Regions from separate parts of the Streptomyces sp. Ag82_O1-12 genome, predicted to be linked through region 1. Evidence: riboswitches for the same ligand, from Rfam matches in the RefSeq annotation. Region 1 holds a riboswitch; the other holds the start of a gene.

Region 1 (7,236 bases):
TGGATGGCGGGATGGGACGGACTGGCGTTTCCCGGCAGCCTGGCCGACGCGTTCAGCGACTACTGGTGGATCCCGATCGTCGGGCCGCTCGTCGGCGGTGTGATCGGCGTGCTGATCTACGACCTGTTCATCGGCGACGTGCTGCACGCCCGTGCGCTGCAGGGCGAGGCGCCCGAGCCCGGCCGGACTCGGCCCACCACGTCCGACGAGGAGTGAACGGTATCGGCCACGGGCGGGACCCGGGCCGATGCTAGATTCCTCTGGGCGTCCGGCCGTGAGCGGTGCGGATCGCCTGCCGGACAGGTGAACCGGCCCAGGGCAGGCCCGTATCGGATGGTGGCGCGATCCATGACTGACCCGGAGGAGATCCCCGGCGCGGCCGACGCTCCCCTTCCGCGGATCCTGGGCAACACCGGCTCACTCGTCGCGGCCGGCGCGGAATCGACCGGCGCCCTGTGGCGACTGGCCGAGCCCGGACGGCAACTGGACGCCAATCTCGTCCGCGTCCCGCCCCAGGGGTCCATCGACGCCCACGCCGAACCCGACCTGGACGTCCTCCTGCTCGTCGTCGACGGCGACGGCGTGCTCGGCTCGGCCGCCGGGCCGTGCGCGGTGGAGTCCGGCAGCCTCGTCTGGCTGCCGCACGGCAGCGTCCGCAGCGTGCGGGCCGGCGAGAGCGGCCTGTCGTACGTGACGGTTCACCGCCGCCGCCCCGGCATGCGGATCCAGAGCCGGCCCGGCGCGTGACTGAGGTGTCGGGCAGGAGGCGCGCGGTCAGGTGACCAGCCGCGTCGTCCTCATCTCGCCGGCGATGAACCAGTCGCTGCGGCAGGCACGCTTCGACGACGGGGGCACCCTCGACGCGGACGGACGGGCACGTGCCTCGGCGGTGGCCGGGTCGCTGCCCCCGGCCACCCGGATGGTCGTCTCCCCCGGCATGCGCTGCCGGGAGACCGCCGGAGCGCTCGGGCTTGAGGGGACCGAGGCGGCGGAGCTCGCGGGTCTGGAGGTGGGGCGCTGGCGCGGCCGGACCCTCGACGAGGTGGCCGTCGCGGAACCGGAGGCCGTGGGGCGGTGGCTGACCGATCCCTCCTGCGCACCCCACGGCGGGGAGTCGGTGCGGGACGCGTGCGCGCGCGTCGGCCACTGGCTGGACGCCCTGCGCGAGACGGACGGACGCACGCTCGCCGTGGTCGAGCCGGACGTCGTGCGGGCGGCCGTGGTCCATGCGGTGGGCCTGTCGGCGTCGGGTTTCTGGCGGCTGGACGTGGCACCGCTGACCGCGACGGAGCTCAGCGGGCGGGCCGGGCGCTGGAATGTGCGGCTCGGGCGGCCGCTGGACGCGCCGGGAGCCGGCGCCGGGTTGTAGGGCCTGTCGTTTGGATCACCGGGGCGAGGCGGTTCGGGCGGGTCAGTGGGGAGCGGCGACCGGCCGGGCCGTGGCGGCGGCCGTCTCGGGTCCGGGGTTCAGCAGCCGCTCGGCCAACTCGCCGAAGAGCAGGCCGAATCCGGCCCAGAGAGTGGTCTGTACGGCCAGCGCGGAGAGGCGGAACCGCCACAGCACGGCGGCCGGGAAGTCGGCCGGTACCTCGTTGACGGCCGGCAGGAACGCGTAGGCGGTCCCGACCGCGAGGGCGAACGCGGCCAGCGCGACGACCGTGGCCCACCAGGTGCCCAGGCCCGGCGCGAGGCGCCGGCCGAGGACGGTGGCGGCGATCGCCAGGAGGACGCCGAGCAGCATCATGAGGAAGTACAGGGTGGTCCGCTTGCCGATGGTGTCGGGGTTGCCGACGGCCGGGGGGTTGGCGGGGTACTTCAGGAACGGCACGACGTAGACGGCGAGCAGGGCGCTGCCGGACAGCAGCAGCGCGGTGGCCCGGGGGCTGAAGCGGCCCACGCGGCCGAGCGCGAAACAGTAGGCCAGAGCGGCGATGCCGCCGAAGGCGACGCCGTAGACGAGGACGCCGGTGGCCAGGCCGGCGGTGGACTGCAGGCCACGGGAGACGAGTTCGACCTCGTGCCCGTGGGCGGGGGCGTGGGCCTCCTCGAAGCCGATCGCCTTGTCGACATCCGGTTCGCCGAGGAAGTAGGCGGCGGCCAGGGCGAGTACACCGGCGGCGAGACCGGCGAGCATGCCCCGCACGAGCAGGTTTCTCACGGTGGTGGAGTTCATGAGGGTGTGGCTCCCCGGCGTCAGTGGCAGGGGAAGCCGAGCAGGTGGCGGGCGTCGTGCACCCACTCGTGGACGTCCTCGCCGGAGGTGACGGAGGTGGCGCCCTGCTCGGCGCCGACGAAGTAGAGCAGGACCAGCATCAGGATGCCGAAGAAGAACGCCCAGGGAGCGATCGCGCCGATCGGCAGCTTGGCGGGGAGGGCGGGGGTGGAAGCGGACGGCTGGGCGACATGCTGCGCCATGGCAGGTCCTCCTCGGGGAGCTCGCGTCCCCTGTCGGTGGTGCACTGGACGACGGCTACGGGTCTGACTCGCTCCCTCTCGTGTCGAGGGGGCACACAGTGGCGCGACCGTGCCGGATTCCCACCGGCTTCCGTTCTGGCGTCGTCGATTCGCCCTGACGGTACCCGTCGACCCGTACATGGCCAATGCCCGGCGGTGGGGCGGGGCGTGCTCTCACCGAACGCTTACCCGCGCACGAGTATTGACGGTGATGCTGCGCGGCCCCTACGTTCCCATCCGGCACCACGAACGTCGTTCGACATATCGATCGAGTGCGGTGAAGGACAGCTCACTCCCGAAGCCCAGAAGGACGAGCCGCCCATGCCTTTCCTGCCTGCTTCGCCCCGCCCCGCCCCGCGCCTGCCCCGACACCTGGTGATCCCGCTCGCCGTCGCCGCGTCGGCCTGCTCCCTGCTGCCCGCCCGGGCAGTGCCCGCGCCGACCGCCGGACCCCAACTCACGGAAGCCGCCGCCGCGTTGACCGTGTGGGACGCCGACGACGTACGCGGCCACCTCAGTCTGCCCACCACATCCCTGTACGGTGCGAAGGTGCGGTGGGCGTCCGACCGCCCCCGGACCGTCACACCGACCGGCGAGGTCAACCGCCCCGCCCACGGCCGGCCTCCCGCTCACGTCACGCTGACGGCCACGGTCCGGCTCGATCACCAGCAGGTCAAGCGGCGTTTCGACGTCACGGTCCGCGCTCTGCCGGAGCGAAAGCCCCTGGAGGGCTACTTCTTCGCCTACTTCGCGGGCGAGCGCTACTCCGACGGGGAGCAGGTGTACTTCGGCGCCTCCCGCGGCAACGACCCCCTCCACTGGGACGACCTGAACGGCAACAAGCCGGTGCTCACCTCGGACCTCGGCGAGAAGGGCGTGCGCGACCCGTTCATCGTCCGCTCCCCCGAGGGCGACAAGTTTTACCTGATCGCAACCGACCTGAAGATCAACGGCGGCAAGGGCTGGAGCCAGGCGATGCGCTTCGGCAGCAAGTACCTGGAGATCTGGGAGTCCACCGACCTCGTGCACTGGTCCGGACAGCGCCACGTGAAGGTCTCCGGCGACCGCGCCGGCATGACCTGGGCGCCGGAGGCCACCTGGGACCCGAAGCTGGGCGCGTACGTCGTCTACTGGGCGTCCAACCTCTACGCGGCGGACGACACCGAGCACACCGGCAGCACCTACCCGCGCATGATGTACGCCACCACCAGGGACTTCCGCACCTTCAGCGAGCCGAAGGTGTGGAACGACCCGGGCGGCGGCGTCATCGACTCCACCGTGGCCAAGGACGGCGACTGGTACTACCGCATCACCACGGACGACAAGGTCGTCGGATCGTGCTCCCGCGACGTCGTCCTGGAACGCTCCCGCAGTCTGACCGCCGTCGACTCCCCCGGTACGACACCCCGCAGGTGGGAAACGGTCGACGACTGCATCCGCACCGGCGTCGGAACCGACTGGGTCGAGGGGCCCACCGTCTTCAAGGACAACACCGGTGACGGCTGGTGGGTCTTCATGGACGAGGCCGGCGGACGCGGCTACCTGCCCTTCCACACCGACAGCCTCGCCGAACCCCACTGGTCACTGCCCGGCGACCACGCGCTTCCGTCTCGGCCCCGGCACGGAACGGTGCTGCCCGTCACCGCCGAGGAACTGGCGCGGGTGCGCGCCGCATATCCCGACCCCTCCTGAACGGTCTTCCGAACTCCGCCCGCCAGAGCGGCAGTCCGGTGTCCCCCCATACGCCCCTTGGAGAACAAGATGAGCGCGAACCCCCACCTCTCCCGCCGCGGTCTCCTCGGCATGACCGCCGCCGTGCCGCTCGCCCTGACCCTCGGCGGCGGCACCGCGCACGCCGCCGACTCGGCGTACGCCATGGTCTACTTCACCGAGTCGACCAAGCTCGGCGACGGCACCGACTACGGCCTGCACCTCGCCGTCAGCCCCGACGGGCTCAACTGGACACCGCTCAACCAGAACAACCCCCTGGTCACCCCGACCGCGGGCGCGCTCGGGCTGCGCGACCCGTTCCTGATGCGCAAGCAGGACGGCACCTTCGTGGTGCTCGCCACCGACCTCAAGGGCACCGACTGGAACTACAACAGTCAGTACATCCACGTCTGGGACTCGGCCGACCTGCGCACCTTCACCGGCTACCGGCGGCTGAAGCTGCACGACATGGCCACCCACAGCTGGGCCCCCGAGGCGTTCTGGGACGCGGGCCGGCGGCAGTACGCCGTGATCTACTCCTCGGTCAACTCCAGCGGCCACAACGTGATCATGGTGAACTACACGACCGACTTCGTGACCGCCTCCGCCCCACAGGTGTTCTTCGACCCGGGCTACGACGTCATCGACGGCGACATGGCCGTCGGCGTGAACGGCTACAACTACCTCTACTTCAAGAAGAACCAGACGCTGGTGGGCGCCAGATCCACCACCCTGAACCCGGGCAGCTTCACCGAGTTCAGCACCGGCGTGGCGCACGGCGGCACCGAGGCACCGACCCTGGTCAAGTCGCTGACATCCGGCACCTGGTGGCTGTGGGGCGACACCTACACCCCCAACGGCGTCTTCTACGCCTGGCAGACCACCGACCTCGCCTCCGGCACCTGGACCGCCCTCGACCAGAGGACCTACACCCAGCCGCTCAACTCCAAGCACTGCGGCGTCGCGGCGATCACCTCGGCCGAGTACGGCAACCTGCTCACCAAGTGGGGCGCACCGGCCTGGAACCGGCTCAAGTCCTACAACTACCCGTCCCGATACGTCCGCCACTCCAACTATCTGGGCCGTATCGACACGTACCCGATCGAGCCGTACAAGGACTCCCTGTGGACCCTGGTACCGGGGCTCGCGGACAGCTCCGGGGTCTCCTTCCGGTCCGTCAGCCACCCGACCCACTACCTGCGGCACTACAACTACGAGCTGCGCCTCGACGCCAACGACGGCACGTCGACGTTCGCCGCGGACGCGACCTTCCACCGCACGGCGGGCCTGGCGGACGCGAACTGGTCCTCGTTCCGCTCGCACAACAACCCGACCCGCTACATCCGCCACGCCGACTACGCCCTGCGCATCGACCCGGTCTCCACGACGACCGAGCGGCAGGACGCGACCTTCCGCGTCGGCTACTGAGCCCGCCCGGGCCGGTGGGCCGGCCCCTTGTGGGGCGTCAGAGACGGGGAGAGCGGGCGAGGCGCTGCGCCAGGGTGGCCGCGAACTCCTCCGCCCGGGACAACCGGGTGCGCAGCTCCTCGACCCGCTGCTGCGCGGCCCGCTCGAAATCACGCACCCGGTCCACCAACCCCTCGCGGTCCCCGGGCGTCAGTTCCTCGCCCGAGTCGAGGCGGTCGGTGGCCTGAAGGAGGGCGCGCATCTCGTCGAGGGTGAAGCCGAGCGGCTTCATGCGGCGGATGACCATGAGTCGGGCGACGTCGGCTTCCGTGTAGAGGCGGAAGCCGCCCCGGGAGCGGGCCGAGGGGACGACGAGCCCGGTCTCCTCGTAGTGCCGGATCGTGCGCAGCGACAGCTCGGTCCGGGCGGCGACCTCGCCGATCTGCATGTGCTCGGTGCTCACGCCGGTGCCTTCCTCGTCACTCGCCGCCGCTCGCGGACGGCCGACGCCGATCTCTACCCTAACGTTAGGGTAGAGTCGCCGTGGTACCGGCCCGGCCGACTGCCGCGCCCGTTCCCGTGGTGCGGGACGCGGGCCCCCGGTCCGTCCGCCGTGCCGGGGCCGACGAAGCTCCCGGCGAAGACCGATCCCGCAGGAGCGAGCGTGCGCGTGTGTGTGATGCCCGCCGCCTGCCCGCCGTGACCCTTCGCCCCCGGGCTGCGGCCTTCTCTCGCGCAGGTCGTCGCGGCGCTGCCCGCTGATCCCTCGGCCGGCCGTCCCGGTCTTCCACGCCTCCCCCGCCTTCCCGCGCGCCCGCCCTGAGGCGAGCGCGCCCGAGCCCGACAGGTTCCTCTCGTCTTGTCTTCCTCCGTACCGTCCCCGGCCGCCCGGCCGCGTGGCCTGCGACGTCCGGTCCGGCTGTCCGACCCGAAGGTGCTGCGCACCGAGGTGCTGGCCGGGCTCGTGGTGGCCCTGGCACTGATCCCGGAGGCGATCTCGTTCTCGATCATCGCCGGGGTCGATCCGGCGATCGGTCTGTTCGCCTCGTTCACCATGGCCGTGACCATCGCGGTCGTCGGGGGCCGGCCGGCGATGATCTCCGCGGCCACCGGTGCCGTGGCCCTGGTCATCGCCCCGCTCAACCGCGAGCACGGCTTCGGTCACCTCGTCGCGGCGGTCATCCTCGCCGGCGTGTTCCAGATCGTCCTCGGCGCGCTCGGCGTCGCGAAGCTGATGCGGTTCGTGCCGCGCAGCGTGATGGTCGGGTTCGTCAACTCCCTCGCCATCCTCATCTTCATGGCGCAGGTGCCGGAGATGACGGGCGTGCCGTGGCCCGTCTATCCGCTGCTGGCGGCCGGGCTGGCACTGATGGTGTTCTTCCCGAAGGTGACGTCCGTGGTTCCGGCGCCGCTGGTGTCGATCGTCATCCTCACGGTCGTCACGGTCGCGGCGGGGATCGCCGTGCCGACCGTGGGTGCCAAGGGCGAGCTGCCGTCGTCCCTGCCGGTGCCCGGGCTGCCGGACGTGCCGTTCACCCTGGACACCCTGACGACCGTCGCACCGTACGCGCTGGCCATGGCGCTGGTCGGGCTGATGGAGTCGCTGATGACGGCCAAGCTGGTGGACGACATCACCGACACGCACTCCTCCAAGACCCGTGAGTC
Region 2 (7,236 bases), 2.4 Mb from region 1:
GGGGGCCATCGGGACGAACCAGTTGGACTCGGCCGCGGTGGCGGGGACCGCCGTCTTCGGGTCGTTCTTGAGCGTCGCGAGGTCGGTCTTGTTGTTGGGCAGGTTGCCCTTGGCCATCAGGCCCTTCTGCCCGGAGGAGCCGGTGAGCGCGTTGATCCACTCGGCGGCCAGGGCCTGCGCGTCGGACTTCACCGGCACGGCGAGGTCGGAGCCGCCCAGGAAGACGGGCATGTTCTTGCCGGAGGGGCCGGGCATCACGAAGTTCTCGAGGTTGCCCTTGAGCTTGCCGGTCTTGTCGTTCTTGGGGTCCTCGGCGGTGGCGCCCTCCCAGGCGGCGGCGAAGATCATGGCGGTCTTGCCCTGGCCGTAGACGATGTAACGGTCGGACTCGTCCTTGGTCTTGTCGCCGTGCATGTACGAGTCGACGACGTTCTTGAACTCGGTGAGGCCCTTGAGGGACTCGGGCGAGGAGAGGGAGGCCTTCCACTGGCCGCCGGACTCGGTGGCGATGGCGCCGCCGGCGTCGTAGACGAAGGACATGGCCGCGTACCAGTCGCGGGTGGGCTGGTACCAGGCGTTGTACTTGTCGCCCTGCTTCTTCTGGATCTTGTCCAGGGCGGCGGTGAGCTCCTTGTACGTCTTGGGCGTCGACTTCACCCCGACGGAAGCCGCCACGTCCTTGCGCCAGTTGGCGACGCGGCCACCGGCGTAGTACGGGACGCCGTAGGCCTTGCCCTCGTAGGTGACGGAGGCCTTGAGGCCGTCCAGCCAGGCGTCGGAGTGGTCGAACTCGGCCTGGTCGAGAGGGGCGAAGGCGCCCTTGACCATGTAGCCGAGCATCTCGGTGTTGCCCATCTCGACCACGTCGGGGGCCTTGTCCGTGGCGAGGACGGCGTCGAGCTTGGCGTTCTTGTCGGGCCAGCCGTAGTACTCGTGGTTGATCTTGACGCCGGGGTGCTTCTTCTTCACCGCGGCGTCGGCGGCCTTCACCAGCTCCGGCCAGTTGTTCTGCGCGTCGACGGTGAGCCAGACGGTCAGCTCCTTGGCGTCCGCGCCCTTGTCGGAACCCCCGCCGCCCTCGCCGCCGCACGCCGCGATGGAGACCATCATGCCCGCGATACCGATCGCGGCTGTCAGCTTGCGCTTCACGCCACCCTCCTCAGGGATCCCACAACCCCCCTGGCTCCCCGCAGTGAACGTGGGGCCGGGCCTGGACCAATGGTGTAGACCAGTACGGGGAGCTTGGACCAGACCAGAAGGCCTGTCAAGGGTCGTACTACAGCCCTGACCAGCTGTTATGCGACCTACATATGCAGGAACCTTTAAGTAAGAAGCCAGCGAAAACCCCGACGGACCCGGCATACTGCGGGTAGACCACAGTGATTGGTGGACTAGACCAAAAGAGGCGCCGACGGTATACAAGTGGGATCGTGTCGGCAGACCCAGCCGGGAAGGCGGAGCATGAGCACCGACGTCAGCAGTGCGGAGAACGAGAACGGGGTGCCCGTCCGGACCGCGCGCGTGCCCAAGTACTACCGCCTGAAGAAGCACCTGCTCGACATGACGGAGACCCAGGCGCCCGGCACGCCGGTCCCGCCCGAGCGCACCCTGGCGGCGGAGTTCGACACCTCGCGCACCACCGTGCGCCAGGCGCTCCAGGAACTGGTCGTCGAGGGCCGGCTGGAGCGCATCCAGGGCAAGGGCACGTTCGTCGCCAAGCCCAAGGTCTCGCAGGCGCTGCAACTGACCTCGTACACCGAGGACATGCGGGCCCAGGGCCTCGAGCCCACCTCACAACTGCTGGACATCGGCTACATCACCGCCGACGACCGCTTGGCCGGCCTGCTCGACATCACGCCCGGCGGACGCGTACTGCGCATCGAGCGGCTGCGCATGGCCAACGGCGAGCCGATGGCCATCGAGACCACGCACCTCAGCGCGAAGCGCTTCCCGGCGCTGCGGCGCTCGCTGGTGAAGTACACGTCCCTCTACACGGCGCTGGCGGAGGTCTACGACGTCCATCTCGCGGAGGCCGAGGAGACCATCGAGACGTCCCTGGCCACCCCGCGCGAGGCCGGTCTGCTCGGCACGGACGTGGGGCTGCCGATGCTGATGCTCTCCCGGCACTCGCTGGACCGGGGCGGCCAGCCTGTGGAGTGGGTGCGGTCGGTCTACCGGGGCGACCGGTACAAGTTCGTGGCGCGGCTGAAGCGGCCCGCCGACTAGGGGCTGCCGCCCCGCGACGTCGGCATGATCCACACGACAGCCCCCAGGGGCACCCGCGCCCGCTTCCGTCACTGCTGAGGCCTGATTTCGGTTGGGTACCGCATTGCGGACGAGGGGTTCCGCTATGGGCACGCCCTGACCTAGATTGCCTGCGCATTACACAGGTGATCACCAAGGGGACGGAGCCGCCTGATGTCGCAAGCCCCAGAAGCCAGTGGAGGGCCGGTGGTGACGCCCATGCGCGTCGTCATCGCCGTCTGCCTCATAGCGCCGTTCGTGGCCATGCTGTGGGTCGGCTCGTACGCCAAGACCGACCCGGCCTTCATCGGGATCCCGTTCTTCTACTGGTACCAGATGGCGTGGGTGCTCATCTCCACCGCCCTGACGATGACCGCCTACAAGCTGTGGCAGCGCGACCAGCGCGCCCGCTCGGCCGCGAAGGGCGGTGCGTCGCGGTGAAGGACGGCGTGAACGGCGTCGCGCTCGGCGTCTTCATCTTCTTCTTCCTGGCCGTGACGGTCATGGGCTTCCTGGCCGCGCGCTGGCGCAAGGCCGAGAACGAGCAGAGCCTGGACGAATGGGGCCTGGGCGGCCGCTCGTTCGGCACCTGGATCACCTGGTTCCTGCTCGGCGGCGACCTGTACACGGCGTACACCTTCGTCGCCGTCCCGGCGGCGATCTACGCGGCGGGCGCGGCCGGCTTCTTCGCCGTGCCGTACACGATCCTGGTCTACCCGCTGATCTTCACCTTCCTGCCCCGCCTGTGGTCGGTGTCCCACAAGCACGGCTATGTCACGACGTCCGACTTCGTGCGCGGCCGCTTCGGCTCGAAGGGCCTGTCGCTGGCGGTGGCCGTGACCGGCATCCTGGCGACGATGCCGTACATCGCGCTCCAGCTGGTCGGCATCCAGGCCGTGCTGGACGTGATGGGCGTCGGCGGCGGTGAGAACACCAACTGGTTCATCAAGGACCTGCCGCTGCTGATCGCGTTCGGCGTGCTGGCGGCGTACACGTACTCCTCGGGTCTGCGGGCCCCCGCGCTCATCGCGTTCGTGAAGGACACGCTGATCTACATCGTCATCGCGGTGGCGATCATCTACATCCCGATCAAGCTGGGCGGCTTCGACGACATCTTCGCCAAGGCCACTGAGGCGTACAGCCAGACCAACCCGGCGACGGGCGCGCCGCGCGGTGCGCTGACACCGGCCGAGCCGGGCCAGTGGACGTACGCCACGCTGGCGTTGGGCTCCGCCCTGGCGCTGTTCATGTACCCGCACTCGATCACGGCGACGCTGTCCTCGAAGAGCCGTGAGGTGATCCGCCGCAACACCACGATCCTGCCGCTGTACTCGCTGATGCTGGGGCTGCTGGCGCTGCTCGGGTTCATGGCGATCGCGGCCGGCATCAAGGTGCAGAACGGGCAGCTTGCGATTCCGCAGCTGTTCGAGACGATGTTCCCGGACTGGTTCGCGGGCGTGGCGTTCGCGGCGATCGGCATCGGCGCGCTGGTGCCCGCGGCCATCATGTCCATCGCGGCCGCGAATCTCTTCACCCGCAACATCTACAAGGACTTCATCAAGCCGGACGCCACTCCGGCGCAGGAGACCAAGGTCTCCAAGCTGGTCTCCCTGCTGGTGAAGGTCGGCGCGCTGGCCTTCGTCCTCACCATGGACAAGACGGTCGCCATCAACTTCCAGCTCCTGGGCGGTATCTGGATCCTGCAGACCTTCCCGGCCCTGGTCGGCGGCCTGTTCACCCGCTGGTTCCACCGCTGGGCGCTGCTCGCGGGCTGGGCGGTCGGCATGATCTACGGCACCGTCGCCGCGTACGGCGTCGCCTCCCCGACGCAGAAGCACTTCGGCGGCTCCGCGAAGGAGATCCCGGGCATCGGCGAGATCGGCTACATCGGCCTCACTGCGTTCGTGCTGAACGTGGTGGTGACGGTGGTCCTGACCTTCGTCCTGAAGGCCCTGAAGGCCCCCGACGGCATCGACGAGACCAAGCCGGAGGACTACACGGCGGACGCGGGCGACCCCGGGGTCCAGGTGGAGCTTCCGCCTGCGACCGCCGGATCCGCGCACTGATTCCAGGGTTTCGACCCACAGCGAACACCCCGCAGCGGGCCGTCGTGACCAAGCGTCACGGCGGCCCGCTGTCACGTAGAGCTGACGCTCCGACACCACCGCGACACAACATCTGGGGGTGCCGACCGAGCCCGGCACAAGATGTATGCTCATGCTCGCTGTCGCCGCAGGGGAATCCGGTGTGAATCCGGAACTGTCCCGCAACGGTGTACCCATGCCCATATAGGCGCATGGGATTCAGTCCGAGGACCTGTCGACAGCGCACCCGGCCACCCGGCCGGTGTGCCCTGACGTCCGGGCCTCGTGGAATGGGCCGGTGGACGCGACGCCGCGTGCGCTCGTGTGCTGCCGCCTGCCCTCGACGAGGCCCCCGTGCCGAGCGAGGGAGAGCCCCACGTGACCATCGCGCCAGCCGAACCGGTCTCAGCCGCCGAGGAGGAGCACGACGCTCCCGGTACCGCGCTGCTGCGGATCCTGACCGAGCTGACCGCCGACCTCCCCGACGCCGACCCCGGCCGGGTCGCCGCCGCCGCGCTGCGCGGCCGGTCCGCCGCCGCGGACGAAGCGGAGTTGCGGGAGCTGGCGACGGAGGCCGCGGCCGGTCTGATCTCCGAGGACCCCGCCTACTCCCGGCTGGCCGCCCGGCTGCTGACCATCGGCATCCGCGAGGAGGCCGCCTCGCAGGGCGTCACGTCCTTCACCGAGTCCGTGGCGGTGGGCCACGGCGAGGGCCTCATCGCCGACCGCACCGCCGAGTTCGTCCGGCTGCACGCGGCCCGGCTCGACGCCCTGATCGACACCGGCGCCGACGACCGCTTCGGCTACTTCGGCCTGCGCACGCTGCACAGCCGCTACCTGCTCCGGCACCCGATCACCCGCAAGGTCGTCGAGACGCCCCAGCACTTCATGCTGCGGGTGGCGAGCGGCCTCGCCGAGGACGACACCACACGCGCGCTGGACGAGGTCGCGGCTCTCTACAGCCTCATGAGCCGCCTGGACTACCTCCCCTCCTCCCCCACCCTCTTCAACTCGGGCACCCGGCACCCGCAGATGTCGTCCTGCTACCTCCTCGACTCCCCCAAGGACGAGCTGGACTCCATCTACGACCGGTACCACCAGGTGGCCCGGCTGTCGAAGCACGCCGGGGGCATCGGAGTCGCCTACTCCCGCATCCGCGCCCGCGGTTCGCTGATCCGCGGCACCAACGGGCACTCCAACGGCATCGTCCCGTTCCTGAAGACCCTCGACGCCTCGGTCGCCGCGGTGAACCAGGGCGGCCGCCGCAAGGGCGCCGCCGCGGTCTATCTGGAGACCTGGCACTCCGACATCGAGGAGTTCCTGGAGCTGCGCGACAACACCGGCGAGGACGCCCGCCGCACGCACAACCTGAACCTGGCGCACTGGGTGCCGGACGAGTTCATGCGGCGCGTGAACGCCGACGCGCAGTGGTCGCTGTTCTCCCCTTCGGACGTGCCCGAGCTGGTCGACCTGTGGGGCGAGGAGTTCGACGCCGCGTACCGGGCGGCCGAGGCGAAGGGCCTGGCGAGGAAGACCCTGCCCGCCCGTGAGCTGTACGGCCGCATGATGCGCACCCTCGCGCAGACCGGCAACGGCTGGATGACCTTCAAGGACGCCGCCAACCGCACCGCCAACCAGACGGCCGAGCCGGGCCACGTCGTCCACTCCTCCAACCTCTGCACGGAGATCCTGGAGGTCACCAGCGACGGGGAGACGGCGGTCTGCAACCTGGGCTCGGTCAACCTGAGTTCCTTTGTCGACACCTCGACCGGCGACCTGGACTGGGAGCGGCTGGACGAGACCGTCCGCACGGCCGTGACCTTCCTCGACCGGGTCGTCGACATCAACTTCTACCCGACCGAGCAGGCGGGCCGCTCCAACGCCCGCTGGCGCCCGGTCGGCCTCGGCGCGATGGGCCTCCAGGACGTCTTCTTCAAGCTGCGCCTGCCCTTCGACTCGCCCGAGGCCAAGGCGCTGTCCACCCGCATCGCCGAGCGGATCATGCTGGCCGCGTACGAGGCCTCCGCCGACCTGGCCGAGCGCCCCCAAGCACCTGCGACAAGCTCCGGTGCAGGGGGGACCCCCATCGGCCCGCTGCCGGCCTGGGAGAAGACCCGTACGGCCCGGGGCGTGCTGCACCCCGACCACTACGACGTGGAGGTGACCTGGCCCGAACGCTGGGCGGCTCTGCGGGAGCGCATCGCCACGACCGGCATGCGCAACTCCCTGCTCCTCGCGATCGCCCCCACGGCCACCATCGCATCGATCGCGGGCGTGTACGAGTGCATCGAGCCGCAGGTGTCCAACCTGTTCAAGCGCGAGACGCTCTCGGGCGAGTTCCTCCAGGTCAACTCCTACCTGGTGGACGAGCTGAAGCGGCTCGGCGTGTGGGACGCCCGCAGCCGGGAGGCCCTGCGCGAGGCCAGCGGCTCGGTGCAGGACTTCGCCTGGATCCCCGAGGACGTGCGCGCCCTCTACCGCACGGCGTGGGAGATCCCGCAGCGCGGTCTGATCGACATGGCGGCGGCCAGGACCCCGTTCCTGGACCAGTCCCAGTCCCTGAACCTGTTCCTGGAGACGCCGACCATCGGCAAGCTCTCCTCGATGTACGCCTACGCCTGGAAGTCCGGGCTGAAGACGACGTACTACCTGCGCTCGCGCCCGGCGACCCGCATCGCCCGCGCCGCCCAGGCCACCGTCCCCGCGCAGGCCACCCCGGACCCCGAAGCGGTCGCCTGCTCCCTGGAAAACCCCGAGTCCTGCGAGGCCTGCCAGTAATGAGCACCCAGAACCTTCTCGACCCCGGCTTCGAGCTCACCCTGCGCCCCATGCGCTACCCGGACTTCTACGAGCGCTACCGGGACGCCATCAAGAACACCTGGACCGTGGAGGAGGTCGACCTCCACTC

What was found. A riboswitch is a leader RNA that binds a small molecule or an ion and turns the genes downstream of it on or off. The one in region 1 is predicted to bind cobalamin.
Region 2: it holds a riboswitch for cobalamin, as region 1 does, so the genes downstream of both, QOL88_RS26305 (ribonucleoside-diphosphate reductase subunit alpha) here and QOL88_RS37095 (CbtB domain-containing protein) in region 1, are expected to answer to the same signal.

What each region holds. Positions count from the first base shown of each region.
Region 1 is NZ_FXUW01000001.1:8,136,473-8,143,708, reverse strand. Features, by position in the region: gene QOL88_RS37115 (MIP/aquaporin family protein) at 1-216, shown strand, start outside; gene QOL88_RS37110 (hypothetical protein) at 349-747, shown strand; gene QOL88_RS37105 (histidine phosphatase family protein) at 779-1,369, shown strand; gene QOL88_RS37100 (CbtA family protein) at 1,412-2,173, opposite strand; gene QOL88_RS37095 (CbtB domain-containing protein) at 2,194-2,415, opposite strand; cobalamin riboswitch at 2,453-2,598, opposite strand; gene QOL88_RS37090 (glycoside hydrolase family 43 protein) at 2,776-4,146, shown strand; gene QOL88_RS37085 (glycoside hydrolase family 43 protein) at 4,216-5,592, shown strand; gene QOL88_RS37080 (MerR family transcriptional regulator) at 5,630-6,034, opposite strand; gene QOL88_RS37075 (SulP family inorganic anion transporter) at 6,431-7,236, shown strand, end outside.
Region 2 is NZ_FXUW01000001.1:5,696,794-5,704,029, reverse strand. Features, by position in the region: gene QOL88_RS26325 (extracellular solute-binding protein) at 1-1,149, opposite strand, end outside; gene QOL88_RS26320 (GntR family transcriptional regulator) at 1,462-2,226, shown strand; gene QOL88_RS26315 (DUF3311 domain-containing protein) at 2,419-2,685, shown strand; gene mctP (monocarboxylate uptake permease MctP) at 2,682-4,310, shown strand; cobalamin riboswitch at 4,456-4,582, shown strand; gene QOL88_RS26305 (ribonucleoside-diphosphate reductase subunit alpha) at 4,707-7,106, shown strand; gene QOL88_RS26300 (ribonucleotide-diphosphate reductase subunit beta) at 7,106-7,236, shown strand, end outside.